DNA from 3 places in the Cupriavidus sp. SW-Y-13 genome. Region 1 is predicted to be linked to each of the others. Evidence: predicted binding sites of a transcription regulator. Region 1 holds the regulator's gene; each other region holds the start of a gene.
What was found. Region 1 encodes FNR, which switches genes on or off when oxygen is low (the NO sensors DNR and NnrR bind a similar motif). Its sites were predicted from a motif close to TTGATNNNNATCAA; they were not measured.
Positions count from the first base shown of each region.

Region 2: the regulator FNR is predicted to act here: its motif matches at 1,879-1,892, upstream of GA566_RS02990 (DASS family sodium-coupled anion symporter).
Region 3: the regulator FNR is predicted to act here: its motif matches at 2,925-2,938, upstream of GA566_RS14020 (nitrite reductase).

Region 1 covers NZ_WHLX01000001.1:2,030,300-2,034,761, reverse strand. Annotated here, with positions in the region: gene ccoP (cytochrome-c oxidase, cbb3-type subunit III) at 1-138, shown strand, start outside; gene ccoG (cytochrome c oxidase accessory protein CcoG) at 190-1,683, shown strand; gene GA566_RS09060 (FixH family protein) at 1,695-1,922, shown strand; gene GA566_RS09055 (hypothetical protein) at 1,919-2,164, shown strand; gene fnr (fumarate/nitrate reduction transcriptional regulator Fnr) at 2,231-2,956, opposite strand; gene GA566_RS09045 (sulfite exporter TauE/SafE family protein) at 3,041-3,811, shown strand; gene scpB (SMC-Scp complex subunit ScpB) at 4,360-4,462, shown strand, end outside.
Region 2 covers NZ_WHLX01000001.1:646,592-651,053, forward strand. Annotated here, with positions in the region: gene GA566_RS02985 (Ldh family oxidoreductase) at 1-300, opposite strand, end outside; gene GA566_RS02990 (DASS family sodium-coupled anion symporter) at 344-1,867, opposite strand; gene GA566_RS02995 (tyrosine-protein phosphatase) at 2,194-2,964, shown strand; gene GA566_RS03000 (acetate/propionate family kinase) at 3,126-4,367, opposite strand; gene GA566_RS03005 (phosphate acetyltransferase) at 4,409-4,462, opposite strand, start outside.
Region 3 covers NZ_WHLX01000001.1:3,135,381-3,139,842, reverse strand. Annotated here, with positions in the region: gene rpe (ribulose-phosphate 3-epimerase) at 1-569, opposite strand, end outside; gene apaG (Co2+/Mg2+ efflux protein ApaG) at 787-1,161, shown strand; gene GA566_RS14030 (hypothetical protein) at 1,195-1,404, opposite strand; gene GA566_RS14025 (murein transglycosylase A) at 1,564-2,691, shown strand; gene GA566_RS14020 (nitrite reductase) at 3,026-4,462, shown strand, end outside.

The sequences.
Region 1 (4,462 bases):
GCCATCCTGAAGGGCCACAACGGCCACATGCCAGCGCACGAAGAAATCCTGACGCCGGAGCGTATCCGGATGCTGACTGCCTACGTGTGGGGACTCTCCAGTACCTCCAGCGCTGCGGCCGGAGCAGCCGGGCAATGACAAACCGCCCCGGCCAGCGACGGCGCTGACCGGGGCATTAGGGCTAGTCCCATGAATGCGCCCCTGAAATCCCCTCCTGAAGGATCCGAGGTCTCAGAGACTCGGGGATGGCGCCCCGCGCCACCGCCCAAGACCGCTAACGATGCAACGGAAGAAGCGTTGTACGAAGTGCGCCGCAAGATCTACCCGCGCTCGGTGAAAGGCGCGTTTTCGAGCTGGCGCGTATGGCTCGTCATCCTGACGCAACTGGTCTACTACGGTGCGCCCTGGCTGCGATGGAACGACCGGCAGGCTGTTCTGTTCGACCTCGGAGCACGCAAGTTCTACATTTTCGGTCTTGTGCTCTGGCCGCAGGACGTGATCTATCTCGCCGTGCTCCTGGTCATTTCGGCACTGGCACTTTTTCTGTTCACCGCCATCGCCGGCCGGCTCTTCTGTGGCTACGCTTGTCCTCAGACGGTCTACACCGAAATATTCATGTGGATCGAGCGGCGTGTGGAAGGTGATCGCATCGCGCGCATCCGGCTCGATGGCGATCCATGGAGTTTGCGCAAGTTCAGGATCAAGACGACGAAGCATACGCTCTGGATCCTGATCGCCCTCTGGACCGGCTTCACATTCATCGGCTATTTCGCGCCGATCCGGGAGCTTGGCAGCGAGATACTGCAGTGGTCACTGGGGCCGTGGCAGGCATTCTGGATGCTGTTCTATGCGTTCGCTACCTGGGGCGCCGCCGGCTTCATGCGTGAGCAGGTCTGCAAGTACATGTGTCCGTATGCGCGTTTCCAGAGCGTGATGGTGGACCGCGACACCTTTGTGGTGACCTATGACGTGGGGCGTGGTGAGCCGCGCGGCGGCCGCTCGCGGAAGCTGGATCACCGTGCCGCCGGCCTGGGCGACTGCGTGGACTGCAGCATCTGCGTGCAGGTGTGCCCGACGGGGATCGATATCCGGGACGGCCTCCAGTACGAATGCATTGGATGCGGAGCTTGTATCGACGCCTGCAATCAGGTCATGGACAAGCTGGAGTACCCGCGCGGGCTGATCCGGTACACCTCCGAGAATGCCATGCGATCGGCGTTGTCCATTGCCGAGGCCCGCAAGCGGCTGGTGCGGCCTCGCACCATGATCTACATGGTGATCTGGCTGGCACTGATGGGTGGCTTTGCCGCGTCGCTGGCGATGCGCACGCCGCTGAAGGTCGACATCATTCGAGACCGTGGAGCGCTTGGTCGCGAGGTGGATGGACGCTGGGTCGAGAACGTGTACCGGTTGCAGTTGATCAATGCCACCGAGTCACCAGTGACAATCGATGTGAAGGTAGATGGCTACGATATGAAAGGGCTCACCGTCGAGTATGACCAGACGGCCAGCACTCTAGATCCCACGTCGAACCGGCTGTTGCCAATTCGCATCCGTGTGCCGATCGAAGACGCCAGGCAAGGTACCCACAAGATCGACGTGACGGTCACGGCGGAAACCGAGTCGCAACGCCGGTCGCAGATCCGTCAGAGCACAAGCTTTATCGTTCCCCGCAACTTGTAAGAGGAGATGCAATGGCTCAGCGCCCCCAACAGCCTCCCCATGCCGTTCGACCCTGGTACAAGGAGCCGTGGCCGTGGATCTTGATGGCCGGCCCGATGCTGGCGATGGTGGGTTGTGGTATCACGATCTGGCTGGCCAGCACACATGCGGACGTCCCTGTGCGCGATGCCACCCGCCATGGACTGGTCGTCGAGAAAGCCGATGTCGGAAGCGCCACGGAACAAGGGAGTCATCCATGAGGTTGCGCTGGCTGATGTGGGTACTGTGGCCAGCGTTTCTGATGGGTGGCGCGGCTACGGCGGTAGTGTTTTCCGTTGTCGACCCGGGAGACATCAGTTTCTTCGGCCAACCGGTGGAGGCTTCGAGGCAGGCGATCTACACCGTGGGCTTTCTGCTGGCGTGGCTGTTCTGCGCACTGTCCAGCGGTCTCACGCTTTACACGATGCCGGGCAGGCTCAGCGATACCGATGAACTCGAATAGCAATTTCGCAAAAAAAGCCGCAACAGCGTGATGCTGTGCGGCTCTGGTCTTGCAGCAGGATGGCGCCTAGCAGGAGCGACTATAGACCTGCTTGATGCCAGCCATGTCGATGATCTTCACATGCCGTTGACGAATTTGGATCAGGCCAGCTTCCGCGAACCGGGAGAACAGGCGGCTGACGGTTTCGAGCTTGAGGCCGAGATAGCTGCCGATTTCCTCGCGGCTCATGCGCAGCACGAACTCCGTGGAGGAATAACCGCGTGCGGAGAGGCGCTCGGACATATTGACGAGGAAGGCGGCGAGTCTCTCTTCGGCACGCATCGAGCCAAGCGTGATCAGCATGACCTGGTCCTGCGAGATCTCCTTGCTCATAAGTCGCAGGAACTGACCTTGCAGCGAAGGCAGATGATTCGACAGCGATTGCAGATCGTCGAACCGCACGACGCAGACTTCAGCGTCCTCGAGGGCGGTCGCATCCGATGCATGTTGCATCTCGCCGAGTCCATCGAGGCCGATGACTTCTCCCGGAAGATGGAAGCCGGTAATTTGAGTACGCCCATCCTCCATGGTGACGTGGGTTTTCAGCGTGCCGAAACGAATGGCGTAGACCGCGGAGAGCGGTTCACCCATTCGATACAGCGTTTCGCCCTTGTGGACACGCACGCGCTCCTGCACGAGAGTGTCCATTTTTACGAGGTCCTGCTGCGACATGCCCACGGGCAGGCAGAGTTGGCCCATGGCACACGTGGAGCAGCGTGGCGACATCTCGGTAACGGGGATGGAAGTCAGCAATTGAAGTGCTCGTTTGAATGCGCTTGCAGCGAGGGCGCGATGCATGCATTTTACAGCGTCGAGTGACGCGGAAGCGAGGAACAGTTGCCATTTGGCGTGCTTTTAAGCGTTTTTCTGATTGCCCTGTTTGGCGGTGTGCATTGCGCGGCGATGTGTGGAGGAATTGCTATTGCAGTCGAACAAAATCCGCAGCAAGTGCAACAGACGGTCTCGTTCTTGCACCGTTCTAGACGGCACTGGTGGATGTCGATTTGCGTCATGCATGCGGGCCGGGTGACGACGTACATGTTGCTCGGCGCATTGGCCGGTGCAGTGGGTGCGGCGGCGTGGGCGCACGACTATCTGCCATTGCAGCGATGGCTGTTCGGCGTGGGGAGCCTGTTGCTGATCATGGCCGGATTGTGGTTGCTTTTCGGCTGGCAGATGCGCATGGGTGCCGTGGAACGTTTTGTCGCGCGGATCGCTTCGCACGTCGCCAAGCTCTTGCGGCACGTTCGATCGACTCAGGGGTTGCATGGCGGTCCTGCCGCAGTGCCGTCAGCGATGCACCGATTCGGCATGGGTCTTGTATGGGGTATGGTGCCCTGCGGAATGATCTATAGTGCGCTCGGCTTGGCGCTGCTGGCGGGCAATGCTTCGTCGGGCGCACTCGTCATGGGAGCCTTCGGACTAGGTACTTTGCCGAATCTGCTGGTGATCTCGGGGTTATCCGGTTACCTGCGGCAGTGGTCGCGCAAGCGGTGGGTTCGCACCGTTTCAGCTTTGCTCGTGGCGGGTTTCGGGTTGCTGGGGGTGGCCCGGGCCGTATGGCTTCCGGAGACGCTTGCGCACGCCGGATTCTGCGTGGTGTTCTGAATCGGCCACAGCCCCGGGTTGCGGTATCCGGCGGTAATGCCATACAATCGCGAGAACCACGGTATCGCGCCGCGTCATGCACGAGGCGTCGCCGGGGCGGTTTCTCTCATCAGGGATGCCCGCCCAGGGTTTCTGGCCATGCAGTTGCATGCCGGAACCATCCCCACAGTCCATCCGGTTCAAAAGATCTGGTTAAAAGGCCGACGGCGGTGTGGAAGGTGACGCCGGGTCAGGGCGAAGTTTCCTGAGCCGATATCCGATTGTTTCTTGCCGTCTTGGTCATGCGTTGGCCCAGGCGAATGTCCGCCCCGAAGGGGAGGCGCGACGCAAGAGGTCCGTCGACCGGTGATGGCTGCCGGCCCTGGACGATCTCCTGCCGGACAGTCCCGGCAATTCGATGCAAAGAACGAGGTGCACGGCGGCGCTGAAACCAGCGTGGACCGTCTGCGCGACGAGATGGCGATGGCTTTGGCCTCGCTGTATCTGCAATCTCCAGTGCCCCGGGATTCGTCCGGGGGCAGGTGCAAAGACAGGCTGCACACAATCACATGAATACCCAAGAGGCGAAGATCGTCCTCGAGACCGCGCTGATCTGTGCGCAGGAACCGTTGCGCGTCGGTGATCTGCGACGGTTGTTTGCCGACGATGTCG
Region 2 (4,462 bases), 1.4 Mb from region 1:
GCGTTCGATGGCCTGCTGCATGACGGCCTTGCCCACGTGCTGGCCGAAGCCGCCGTGGCCGTCGAAGACCATCATCATGTCGCGGTCGAGCACGCACTCGGCGCGCCCGGTGGCGTTGACGTTGTTGCCGTCAAGCGCCCGACGGTAGTTGGGAAGGATCGACAGGCCATGGCTGACGTAGCCGCACCGGTCGGACTCGACCAGGTGCTCGGCCACATCGTCAGCAATGTCCTCGGGCACATTCTGTGCGGTCAGGAGTTGGCGCGCGAAGGTACGCGCGCTATCGAGCGAGAGCTTCATGATTGAGGGCGGCTTGAAAGGTTAGAGGGCGCTCAGGGCAGCATCACATCCATCCCAGCCAGCGCCAGTAGGTGGCTGCAAACAGCAGCATCAGCAGGTAGCCGATGATCGTGACCGGAATCCCGATCTTGGCGAACTGCCGCCCGTTGAACGTATCTGTGCCCAGGCAGACCATGTTCTGCGGCGCATTGATCGGCAGGATGAAGCCGAAGCTCACCGTGAAGCCCAGCAGCATCGTCATGCCCATCTGGTTGATGCCGGGCGGCAGCGTCTGCAGCACCGAGATCAGGATCGGCATCATGGCGGCCGTCAGCGCGGTGGCGCTGGCAAAGCCCAGGTGAATCAGGATCAGGAACGCGGCAAGCACCGCGAAGACCATGATTGCGCCGTGCTCGGCCAACCCGGTATGCGTGACCACGAACCTGCCGAGCCATTGCCCGGCCTCGGTGGTCAACAGCGCGGTGCCCAGGCTGATACCGACGCCGAACACGATCAGCGTGCCCCACGGCGTGCGCTGCTGCATCGTCTTCCAGTCCATCACGCCGATGCGCGGCATCATCAGGATCACCAGGCCCACGAACGTGACAGTGGCCGTGTCCATCGAGTGCAGCTTGCCTTCGGTGGCCCAGAACAGCAGGAGGCCGATGGCCACAGCCGCGAGCCGCTTCTGCGGACCGGTCATGGGGCCGAGTGCGTGGAGTTCGCGCTGCACGGCTTCCTTGCCGCCGGCAATCGCATCCGTTTCGGGCGGGAGCAGCCAGCGGATCAGGAAATACAGCACGCCAGACATGATGAGCGCCCATGGTGCGCCGGCGATCAGCCATTGCAGCCAGGTCACGCGCTCGCCAAGCAGCTTGTCCATGAAGCCCGCCGTCAGCAGGTTCTGCGCGGCGGCGGTCTGGATACCGACGTTCCACACGCTGGTGGCCATCGCCACCATGATCATGATGCCGGCTGCGATGTTCGACTTCTTGTCCACGCCAAACGCGGCGATCACACCCATCATGATCGGCACGGTACACGCGCTGCGCGCGGTGGCGCTCGGCACGACCAGGCTCAGGATGATGGTCACGGCGATGGTGCCGAGCAGGATGCGGCGCGTACTGGTGCCGATGGCGGACAGCGTGACCAGCGCGATGCGCCGATCGAGTCCGGTGACCGTCATGGCGGCGGAAATGAACAGTGCGGCGGCGACCAGCGCCAGTGCGGTGTTCGAGAATCCGGCCAGCGCCATGCCGAGCGCGCGTGACGTGCCATACATCGTATTGGGGTCGGCCACCGTCGGTGCAAAGCCGATCAGTCCCGCCATCAGCGAGGTGATCATGATGGCGCTGGTCTCGTAGGTCACGGCCTCGGTGATCCAGACGACCACGGCAAATGCAAGGATGGCCAGCATGCGATGGCCCGCAAGCGGAAGCCCTTCGGGCGTATCGATCCAGAGCACGCCGAGCAGTACGGCGACAGCGAGGTAAAGGCCCCAGTGGATACGGAGTTGCGGTGCTGCAGGCGCTGCCACGGCAGCAGTGGAGCCGCCAGGTGCGGCGGGGGAGGGTTGCGGATCAGGCATCTTGAAATCCCTTGATATGGATCAGCCTGTCGAACGCGTCGCGACGCAGGATCGCCGCGTTCGACATGCGTCCATTATGGAAATCTGCTGATAGAGTTCCAAGGGCGCCACCCCCTCGAATTTGCGCTAAATCAAATCGCTGGAGAGTCAGATGTTGTCAAGGGAAACGCCGCATTGCAGGTCTGGCAACGGTTCGCGGGCGGCCATCGCGCGTACGATGTACGCGTGGCGTTCGATCTGAAAGAATTGACGCCGATGCTGAACAATTTCGAATGCGGGCTTATTCAGCCGCTCAAGGCGAGATGACCAATCAAAACGACCATGCGATGACGCAAGCCATGAACCAGGTGATCGCCGCACTGCGGCCGGGGCTGGAACTGGAGACCATCTCCAACGCACGCGACCTTGGCGGGCTGGCTGCGCGGGCCGGACGTCGCGTGAAACACGGCAAGCTGTATCGCAGCGCCAATCCCGCATTGGCCTGCGCCGCCGATCTGGACCGCCTGCACGCGCTGGCACTCGACATCGTGGTGGACTTCCGCTCGGCCGGAGAGAAGTCGCCAGCAGAGTCGGTGTTCGGTCAGCGATTCCAGTGGCTTGCTGTGCCGGTACTGGATGGCACGATGTCGATGGACGTGCTGATGCCGCGCGTGAAGGCCAGCTCGCCCGCGCAGATGCATGCATTCATGGTCGATGTCTATCGCGATTTTCCGGTGCGCTATGGCGATGCGTTCGGTGCATTCCTGCGCCATGCGGAAGCCGGCAAGACGCTCCTGTACCACTGCACCGCAGGCAAGGACCGCACGGGCTTTGCATCGCTGTTATTGCTCGGTGTTCTCGGCGTGGCGCACGACGATATCGTGGCGAACTATCTGGAGTCGAACCACTGGAACGCCAGCCTGAATGAAAGGATCCTGGCCGGCGTGGGCCAGTACGGTGTGTCGGCCGAGGTCATGAAGCCCTTGCTTGATGTTCGGCCCGAGTATCTGGAAGCATCGATGGATGCGATCGGCAAGACCTACGGCAGCATCGAAGGATTCGTTGGCGATTATTTGAAGATCGATTTGGATCGCTTGCGCGGGCACTATCTCGACTGAAATTTTCTCTTCGATGGTTTTCTCCCCTCTCCCGCTTGCGGGAGAGGGGCGGGGGAGAGGGCCAGCGGTGCAAATCGCGACGTGGCCGGCAAGCAGAGCCTCCGGCCCTCTCCCCCAGCCCCTCTCCCACTGCGCGGGAGAGGGGAGCGAACTACCGCTTGTCAGCGCTCAACACCTTCCCGCAGCAACCGCGCCGTCGAGAGCGCAATCATCCCTTCCTCATCGGTCGGCACCACCAGCACGGGAATGCGGCTCGTGTCGCGGCTCACACGCTGACGGTTCTCGTTGTTGGCCGCAACATCCAGCTTCACGCCGAAGATATCGGCAAGGTGTTCGCAAATTCGCGCGCGCACTTCTGGCGAGTTGGCGCCGACGCCAGCCGTGAAGACCAGCCCATCGAGACCGCCCAGCGTGACGGCCAGTTTGCCGATTTCCTGCGCGGCACGGTATGCGTAGAAATCGACCGCGAGTTTCGCGCGTGGCGCATCGCTGGCCAGCAGTGCGCGCATGTCGCTACTGATGCCCGAGATGCCGAGCAGGCCGGACTTGCCGTAGAGCATCGACTGGATCTCCTCGGCGCTCATGCCCTGCGCGGCGAGGTAGAGGACCGCACCGGGATCGATCGATCCGCAGCGCGTACCCATCGGCATGCCGTCGAGCGCGGTCAGGCCCATTGTCGATTCCACACTCTTGCCGTCTTGCATCGCGCAGAGGCTGGCGCCATTGCCAAGATGCGCGACGATAACGCGGCCCCGCGCAATCTCGGGCGCCACCTGCCGCAACTGCCGCGCGATAAAGGCATACGACAAGCCATGGAAGCCATAACGTCGCACGCCGCGCTCGTAGTATTCGTACGGCAGCGCTATCAACTGCGCCAGCGGATCATGGCCCGCATGGAATGCGGTATCGAAACACGCTACCTGCAGCAGCTCGGGCGCTGCGCCACGAATCGCGCGGATGGCGGTCAGGTTGTGCGGCTGATGCAGCGGCGCAAGCGGCACCAATTCCTCCAGCGTGGCGATGACTTCGTCGTCAATGCGCACGGCATCGGTGTAGCGGACGCCGCCATGCACCACGCGATGTCCGATTGCCACGGGTGGAGAGTCGCGCAATCCCACGCTTAGTGTCAGGCGGATCAGCCGGAATGCGGCGTTGTGGTCGGCTACCTGCTCCACCGGAAAATGCTCTTCGGCCACCACGCGCCCATCGGCCATGCGCGCGATGAGGTGAGGCTTCACGCCAATGCCTTCGATCTGCCCGTGCGCGGCCAGCGTGGGTTGTACATCCACATTGTCGTGCGCGGCGTCGGGCACCACATAGATAGAAATCTTGATACTGGAGGATCCGGCGTTGACGACCAGGATGACCGGATGGACGGGTTGCACGGGTGGTGCGGTACTCATGCTCGCTCCTTGATGCGGATGCTTGCGGATTCTCGCGGAAGTCAGACTTTGACTGCGGCGTCCATGACGCGGCGCGCATGGGCCAGCAACACGGC
Region 3 (4,462 bases), 1.1 Mb from region 1:
ATGTTGTCGGGCTTCACGCCGCCGTCCACTTCCAGCAGGATCTGGCGGCCGGTGCGCGCCGTGTAGGCGTCGATGCGGGCGCGGACGGCGCGCAGCTTGTTCAGCGTCTCGGGAATGAACGACTGGCCGCCGAAGCCCGGATTCACGCTCATTAGCAGAATCACGTCCAGACGATCCATGACGTGGTCCAGGTGATGCAGCGGCGTGGCCGGGTTGAACACCAGGCCGGCCTGGCAGCCGTTGTCGCGGATCAGCGCCAGCGAACGGTCGATGTGGTCGCTGGCTTCCGGGTGGAACGTGATGATGTTGGCGCCGGCGCGGGCAAAGTCGGGGATGATGCGGTCCACGGGGCGCACCATCAGGTGCACGTCGATCGGGGCCGTCACATGCGGGCGGATGGCCTCGCAGACCAGCGGACCCACGGTCAGGTTGGGCACGTAGTGGTTGTCCATCACGTCGAAGTGGATCCAGTCGGCGCCGGCTTCGGTGACGCGGCGCACTTCCTCGCCCAGGCGGGCAAAGTCTGCGGACAGGATGGACGGGGCGATGCGGTACGTGGGTTGGCTCATGGCTAGGCTCTGAAAGCGGGCGGTGTGCGGCAGGCAGCGCAGCCATGCCGCCGGAATGGCCGGTATTTTACGCCGATCGGCGGCCATCTCGCCCGGCGGCGTCTCGCAAGGGGCGCGGAATGCCCGCTTGCCGCTGCCAAGGGCTTGCCGCACAATGCGGACACCCGAGCCGCCGCCCCCGGCATGCGGCCAGCCCACCATCCTCACCCGTCGATCCATGAGCGAGTACGCGTTTTCCGTGGCGGTGCGCACGCACTACATGTCTGACCAGTCCGACCCCGACCGTGGGCGCTATGCGTTTGCCTACACGATCACCATCCACAACATCGGCGAAGTGGCCGCTCAGTTGATCTCGCGCCACTGGATCATCACCGACAGCGACAACGGCACGCAGGAAGTGGCCGGACTCGGCGTGGTGGGCCACCAGCCGCTGCTGAAGCCGGGCGAGCACTTCGAATATTCGAGTTGGGCCACGATCTCGACGCCGGTCGGATCGATGAAGGGCGACTACTTCTGCGTGGCCGAGGACGGCCACCGCTTCGAGGTGCCGATTCCCGAATTCGCCCTGGTGCTGCCGCGCATGCTCCATTGAGCGATATGGCCTGACACGAAAACGCGCCGGAACCTAAGCGTCCGGTGTGCGGTCTGCCTCCTTCGGTGCCGGCTGTCCTGTCTGGCTGGCACGCGAAGGGTGGTCATCCGGTGCGCGCGTGGGGCGGGGATTCTTCTTCGCCGTGCCCATCGTCCAGACCACGATGAAGATCAGCAGGAACAGCGCCACGCCGGCCTCGGCGGCCAGCAGCAGGGTGGGGTGGTTTTCGAAGAACTGGCTCATCGCTTGGTTGGAGACTCCGGGGGGCGCTTCGGAAGGTACTCGGGGACAGTCGACGGATCGGCTTGAGATTGTAGGACATGCGGGGTGGAACGCCGGCGCGAGCGTGAGAACGACCGCGCGCCGCAGCCCATTGCCCGCCACGCGGAACAAACAAACACGATGGCATATCAGCTTTCCCTGCGCGGCATCCGCGCGACTGCAAACGACCGGCTGGCGCTGCTGGCCTCGGTACTCGGCGCCGCGCTGCTGGCTGGCTGCATGAGTGGTCCGCCGCCGCGCATCCTGCCGCCGGGCGGCACGACCACGCCGCCTCCCACGTCACCGACGGCCGGACGTTTGCAACCGGCAAGCTGGGCCGAGATCGGCGGCTGGAGCCAGGACGATGTGCGCGCCGCGTGGCCGGCGCTGCAGGCCAGTTGCCAGGTGCTGAAGAAGAAGCCGGAATGGACCCGCGTCTGCGCGGTGGGCATGATGGTGGATGCCGGCGACCTGCCGGCCATGCGCAGCTACTTCGAGAACCACTTCCAGCCCTATCGCGTGATCAATGTCGATGGCACCGATAGTGGCCTGATCACCGGCTACTACGAACCCATCCTGCACGGATCGCGCACGCGCCAGGGCGCCTACCAGGTGCCGCTGTACCGGCGTCCCGTCCAGCTTGGCAAGGGCACGCTGCCTGCGCGCGGCGAACTGCTGCAGAACCCGGCGATGCGCGGTAGCGAACTGGTCTACGTGGACGATGCGGTGGAAGCCGCTTTCCTGCAGATCCAGGGCTCGGGCCGCATCCGGCTGGCCGACGGCAAGATCATGCGTGTCGGGTACGGCGGCACCAACGACCAGCCGTTCCGCTCGTTCGGCAAGTGGTTGCTCGACCGGGGCGAGATCACACCTTCGCAGGCAACGATGCAGGGCATCAAGGCTTGGGCGAAAGCCAACCCGGCGCGTGTCGAGGAAATGCTGAACGTGAACCCGCGTTTCGTGTTCTTCCGCGAACTGCCGCCCAATAACGATGGCCCGGTGGGCGCGCTAGGCGTGCCGCTGACCGCCGAACGCTCGATCGCCGTGGACCCGGCCACGATTCCGCTAGGCGTGCCGGTGTTCCTGTCCACCACGCGCCCGCTTTCCACCGAGCCGATCCAGCGCCTGATGTTCGCCCAGGACACCGGCTCCGCCATCAAGGGCGGCGTCCGCGCCGACTTCTTCTGGGGCGCCGGCGACGCCGCCGGCGAAACCGCCGGCCGCATGAAGCAGGGCGGCAAGATGTGGGTGCTGATGCCGCGAGGCTGACCCTTCGCTAGGTGTTCTCCCTTCTCCCGCTTTGCGGGAGAGGGGCGGGGGAGAGGGCAAGCGGTGCAATTTGCGACAAGTCGGCAAGCAGACCCTCCGACCCTCTCCCCCAACCCCTCTCCCACTCCGCGGGAGAGGGGAGCCAAAAACCCCTCGGTATCCGAAGCTCTTTCGGACCAAAAACCCCCGCCGCTAACGTTCTCCGCTGAACTCCCACCCGACCTATCGGGCAGTTGATTGCCATCAATCCCGCTTTCTCGCTTTATCCCGATGATGGGCGCATCGGACGTGTTGACCACGCCAATGCTTTTCCCACCCTCGCAAGAGAAGAATCATGAAGGCGAAGAGATGGAGGTTCCCCGCGCTGGCGGCGTTGCCGCTGGCCCTATGGATCGGCCAGGGTCATGCGGCATCCCCGCCGACGTTGACGGCCGGCGAGTTCGACACGGCCCGACAGATTTACTTCGAGCGATGTGCTGGTTGCCACGGTGTGCTGCGCCGCGGCGCCACGGGCAAGGCGCTGACGCCGGACATCACGGTGGCGCGCGGCACGGAATACCTGAAGACGTTTATCAAGTACGGCAGTCCGGCCGGCATGCCGAACTGGGGCACCTCGGGTGACCTGTCCGATGCCGAGGTGGACCTGATGGCACGCTACGTCCAGTTGGAGCCACCGACCCCGCCGGAATTTTCCCTCGCGGATATCGAGAAATCGCGCAAGGACATCATGCCGGTGGGCAAGCGGCCCACGCGCAAGATGAACAGCTACAACCTGGAGAATCTGTTCTCGGTCACGCTGCGCGATGCCGGGGAAGTGGCGCTGATCGACGGCGACAGCAAGCAGATCATCAACATCATCAAGACCGGCTACGCGGTGCATATCTCGCGGATGTCGGCGTCAGGGCGCTACCTGTACGTGATCGGACGCGATGCGCGCCTGAACCTGATCGATCTCTGGTTGCCCAGGCCCGACAACGTGGCCGAGGTGAAGATCGGGATGGAGGCGCGTTCCGTCGAGACTTCCAAGTACAAGGGTTACGAAGACAAGTACGCCGTGGCGGGCGCCTACTGGCCGCCGCAGTACGTGATCATGGAAGGCGAGACGCTCAAGCCGCTCAAGGTGGTGTCCACACGCGGCATGACCGTGGACAACGAATATCACCCCGAGCCGCGCGTGGCGTCCATCGTCGCCAGCCATTTCCATCCCGAGTTCGTCATCAATGCCAAGGAGACCGGCAAGATCCTGATGGTGAACTACGCGGACCTGGAGAACCTCAAGACCACGACCATCGACGCGGCGAAGTTCCTCCACGACGGCGGCTTCGATTCCACGGGGCGGTACTTCCTGGTGGCCGCCAACGCCTCGGACAAGATCGCCGTGGTCGATACCAAGGAGGATCGCCTGGCCGCGCTGGTCGACGTGGGCAAGACGCCACACCCCGGACGGGGCGCCAACTTCATCCATCCGACCTTTGGGCCGGTCTGGGCCACGAGCCATCTTGGCGACGAGACGATCAGCCTGATCGGCACCGATCCGGAGGGCCACAAGGCGCAGGCGTGGAAGGTGGTGCAGACGCTCAAGGGGCAGGGCGGTGGCTCGCTCTTCATCAAGACGCATCCCAAGTCTCGCAACCTCTGGGTCGATACACCGTTCCACCCCGACAACAAGCTCAACCAGTCGGTGGCCGTGTTCGACACGAAGCGGCTCGATGGCGGATTCGAAGTGCTGCCGATCGCGCAGTGGGCCAACCTCAAGGGCGACGGTGCCAAG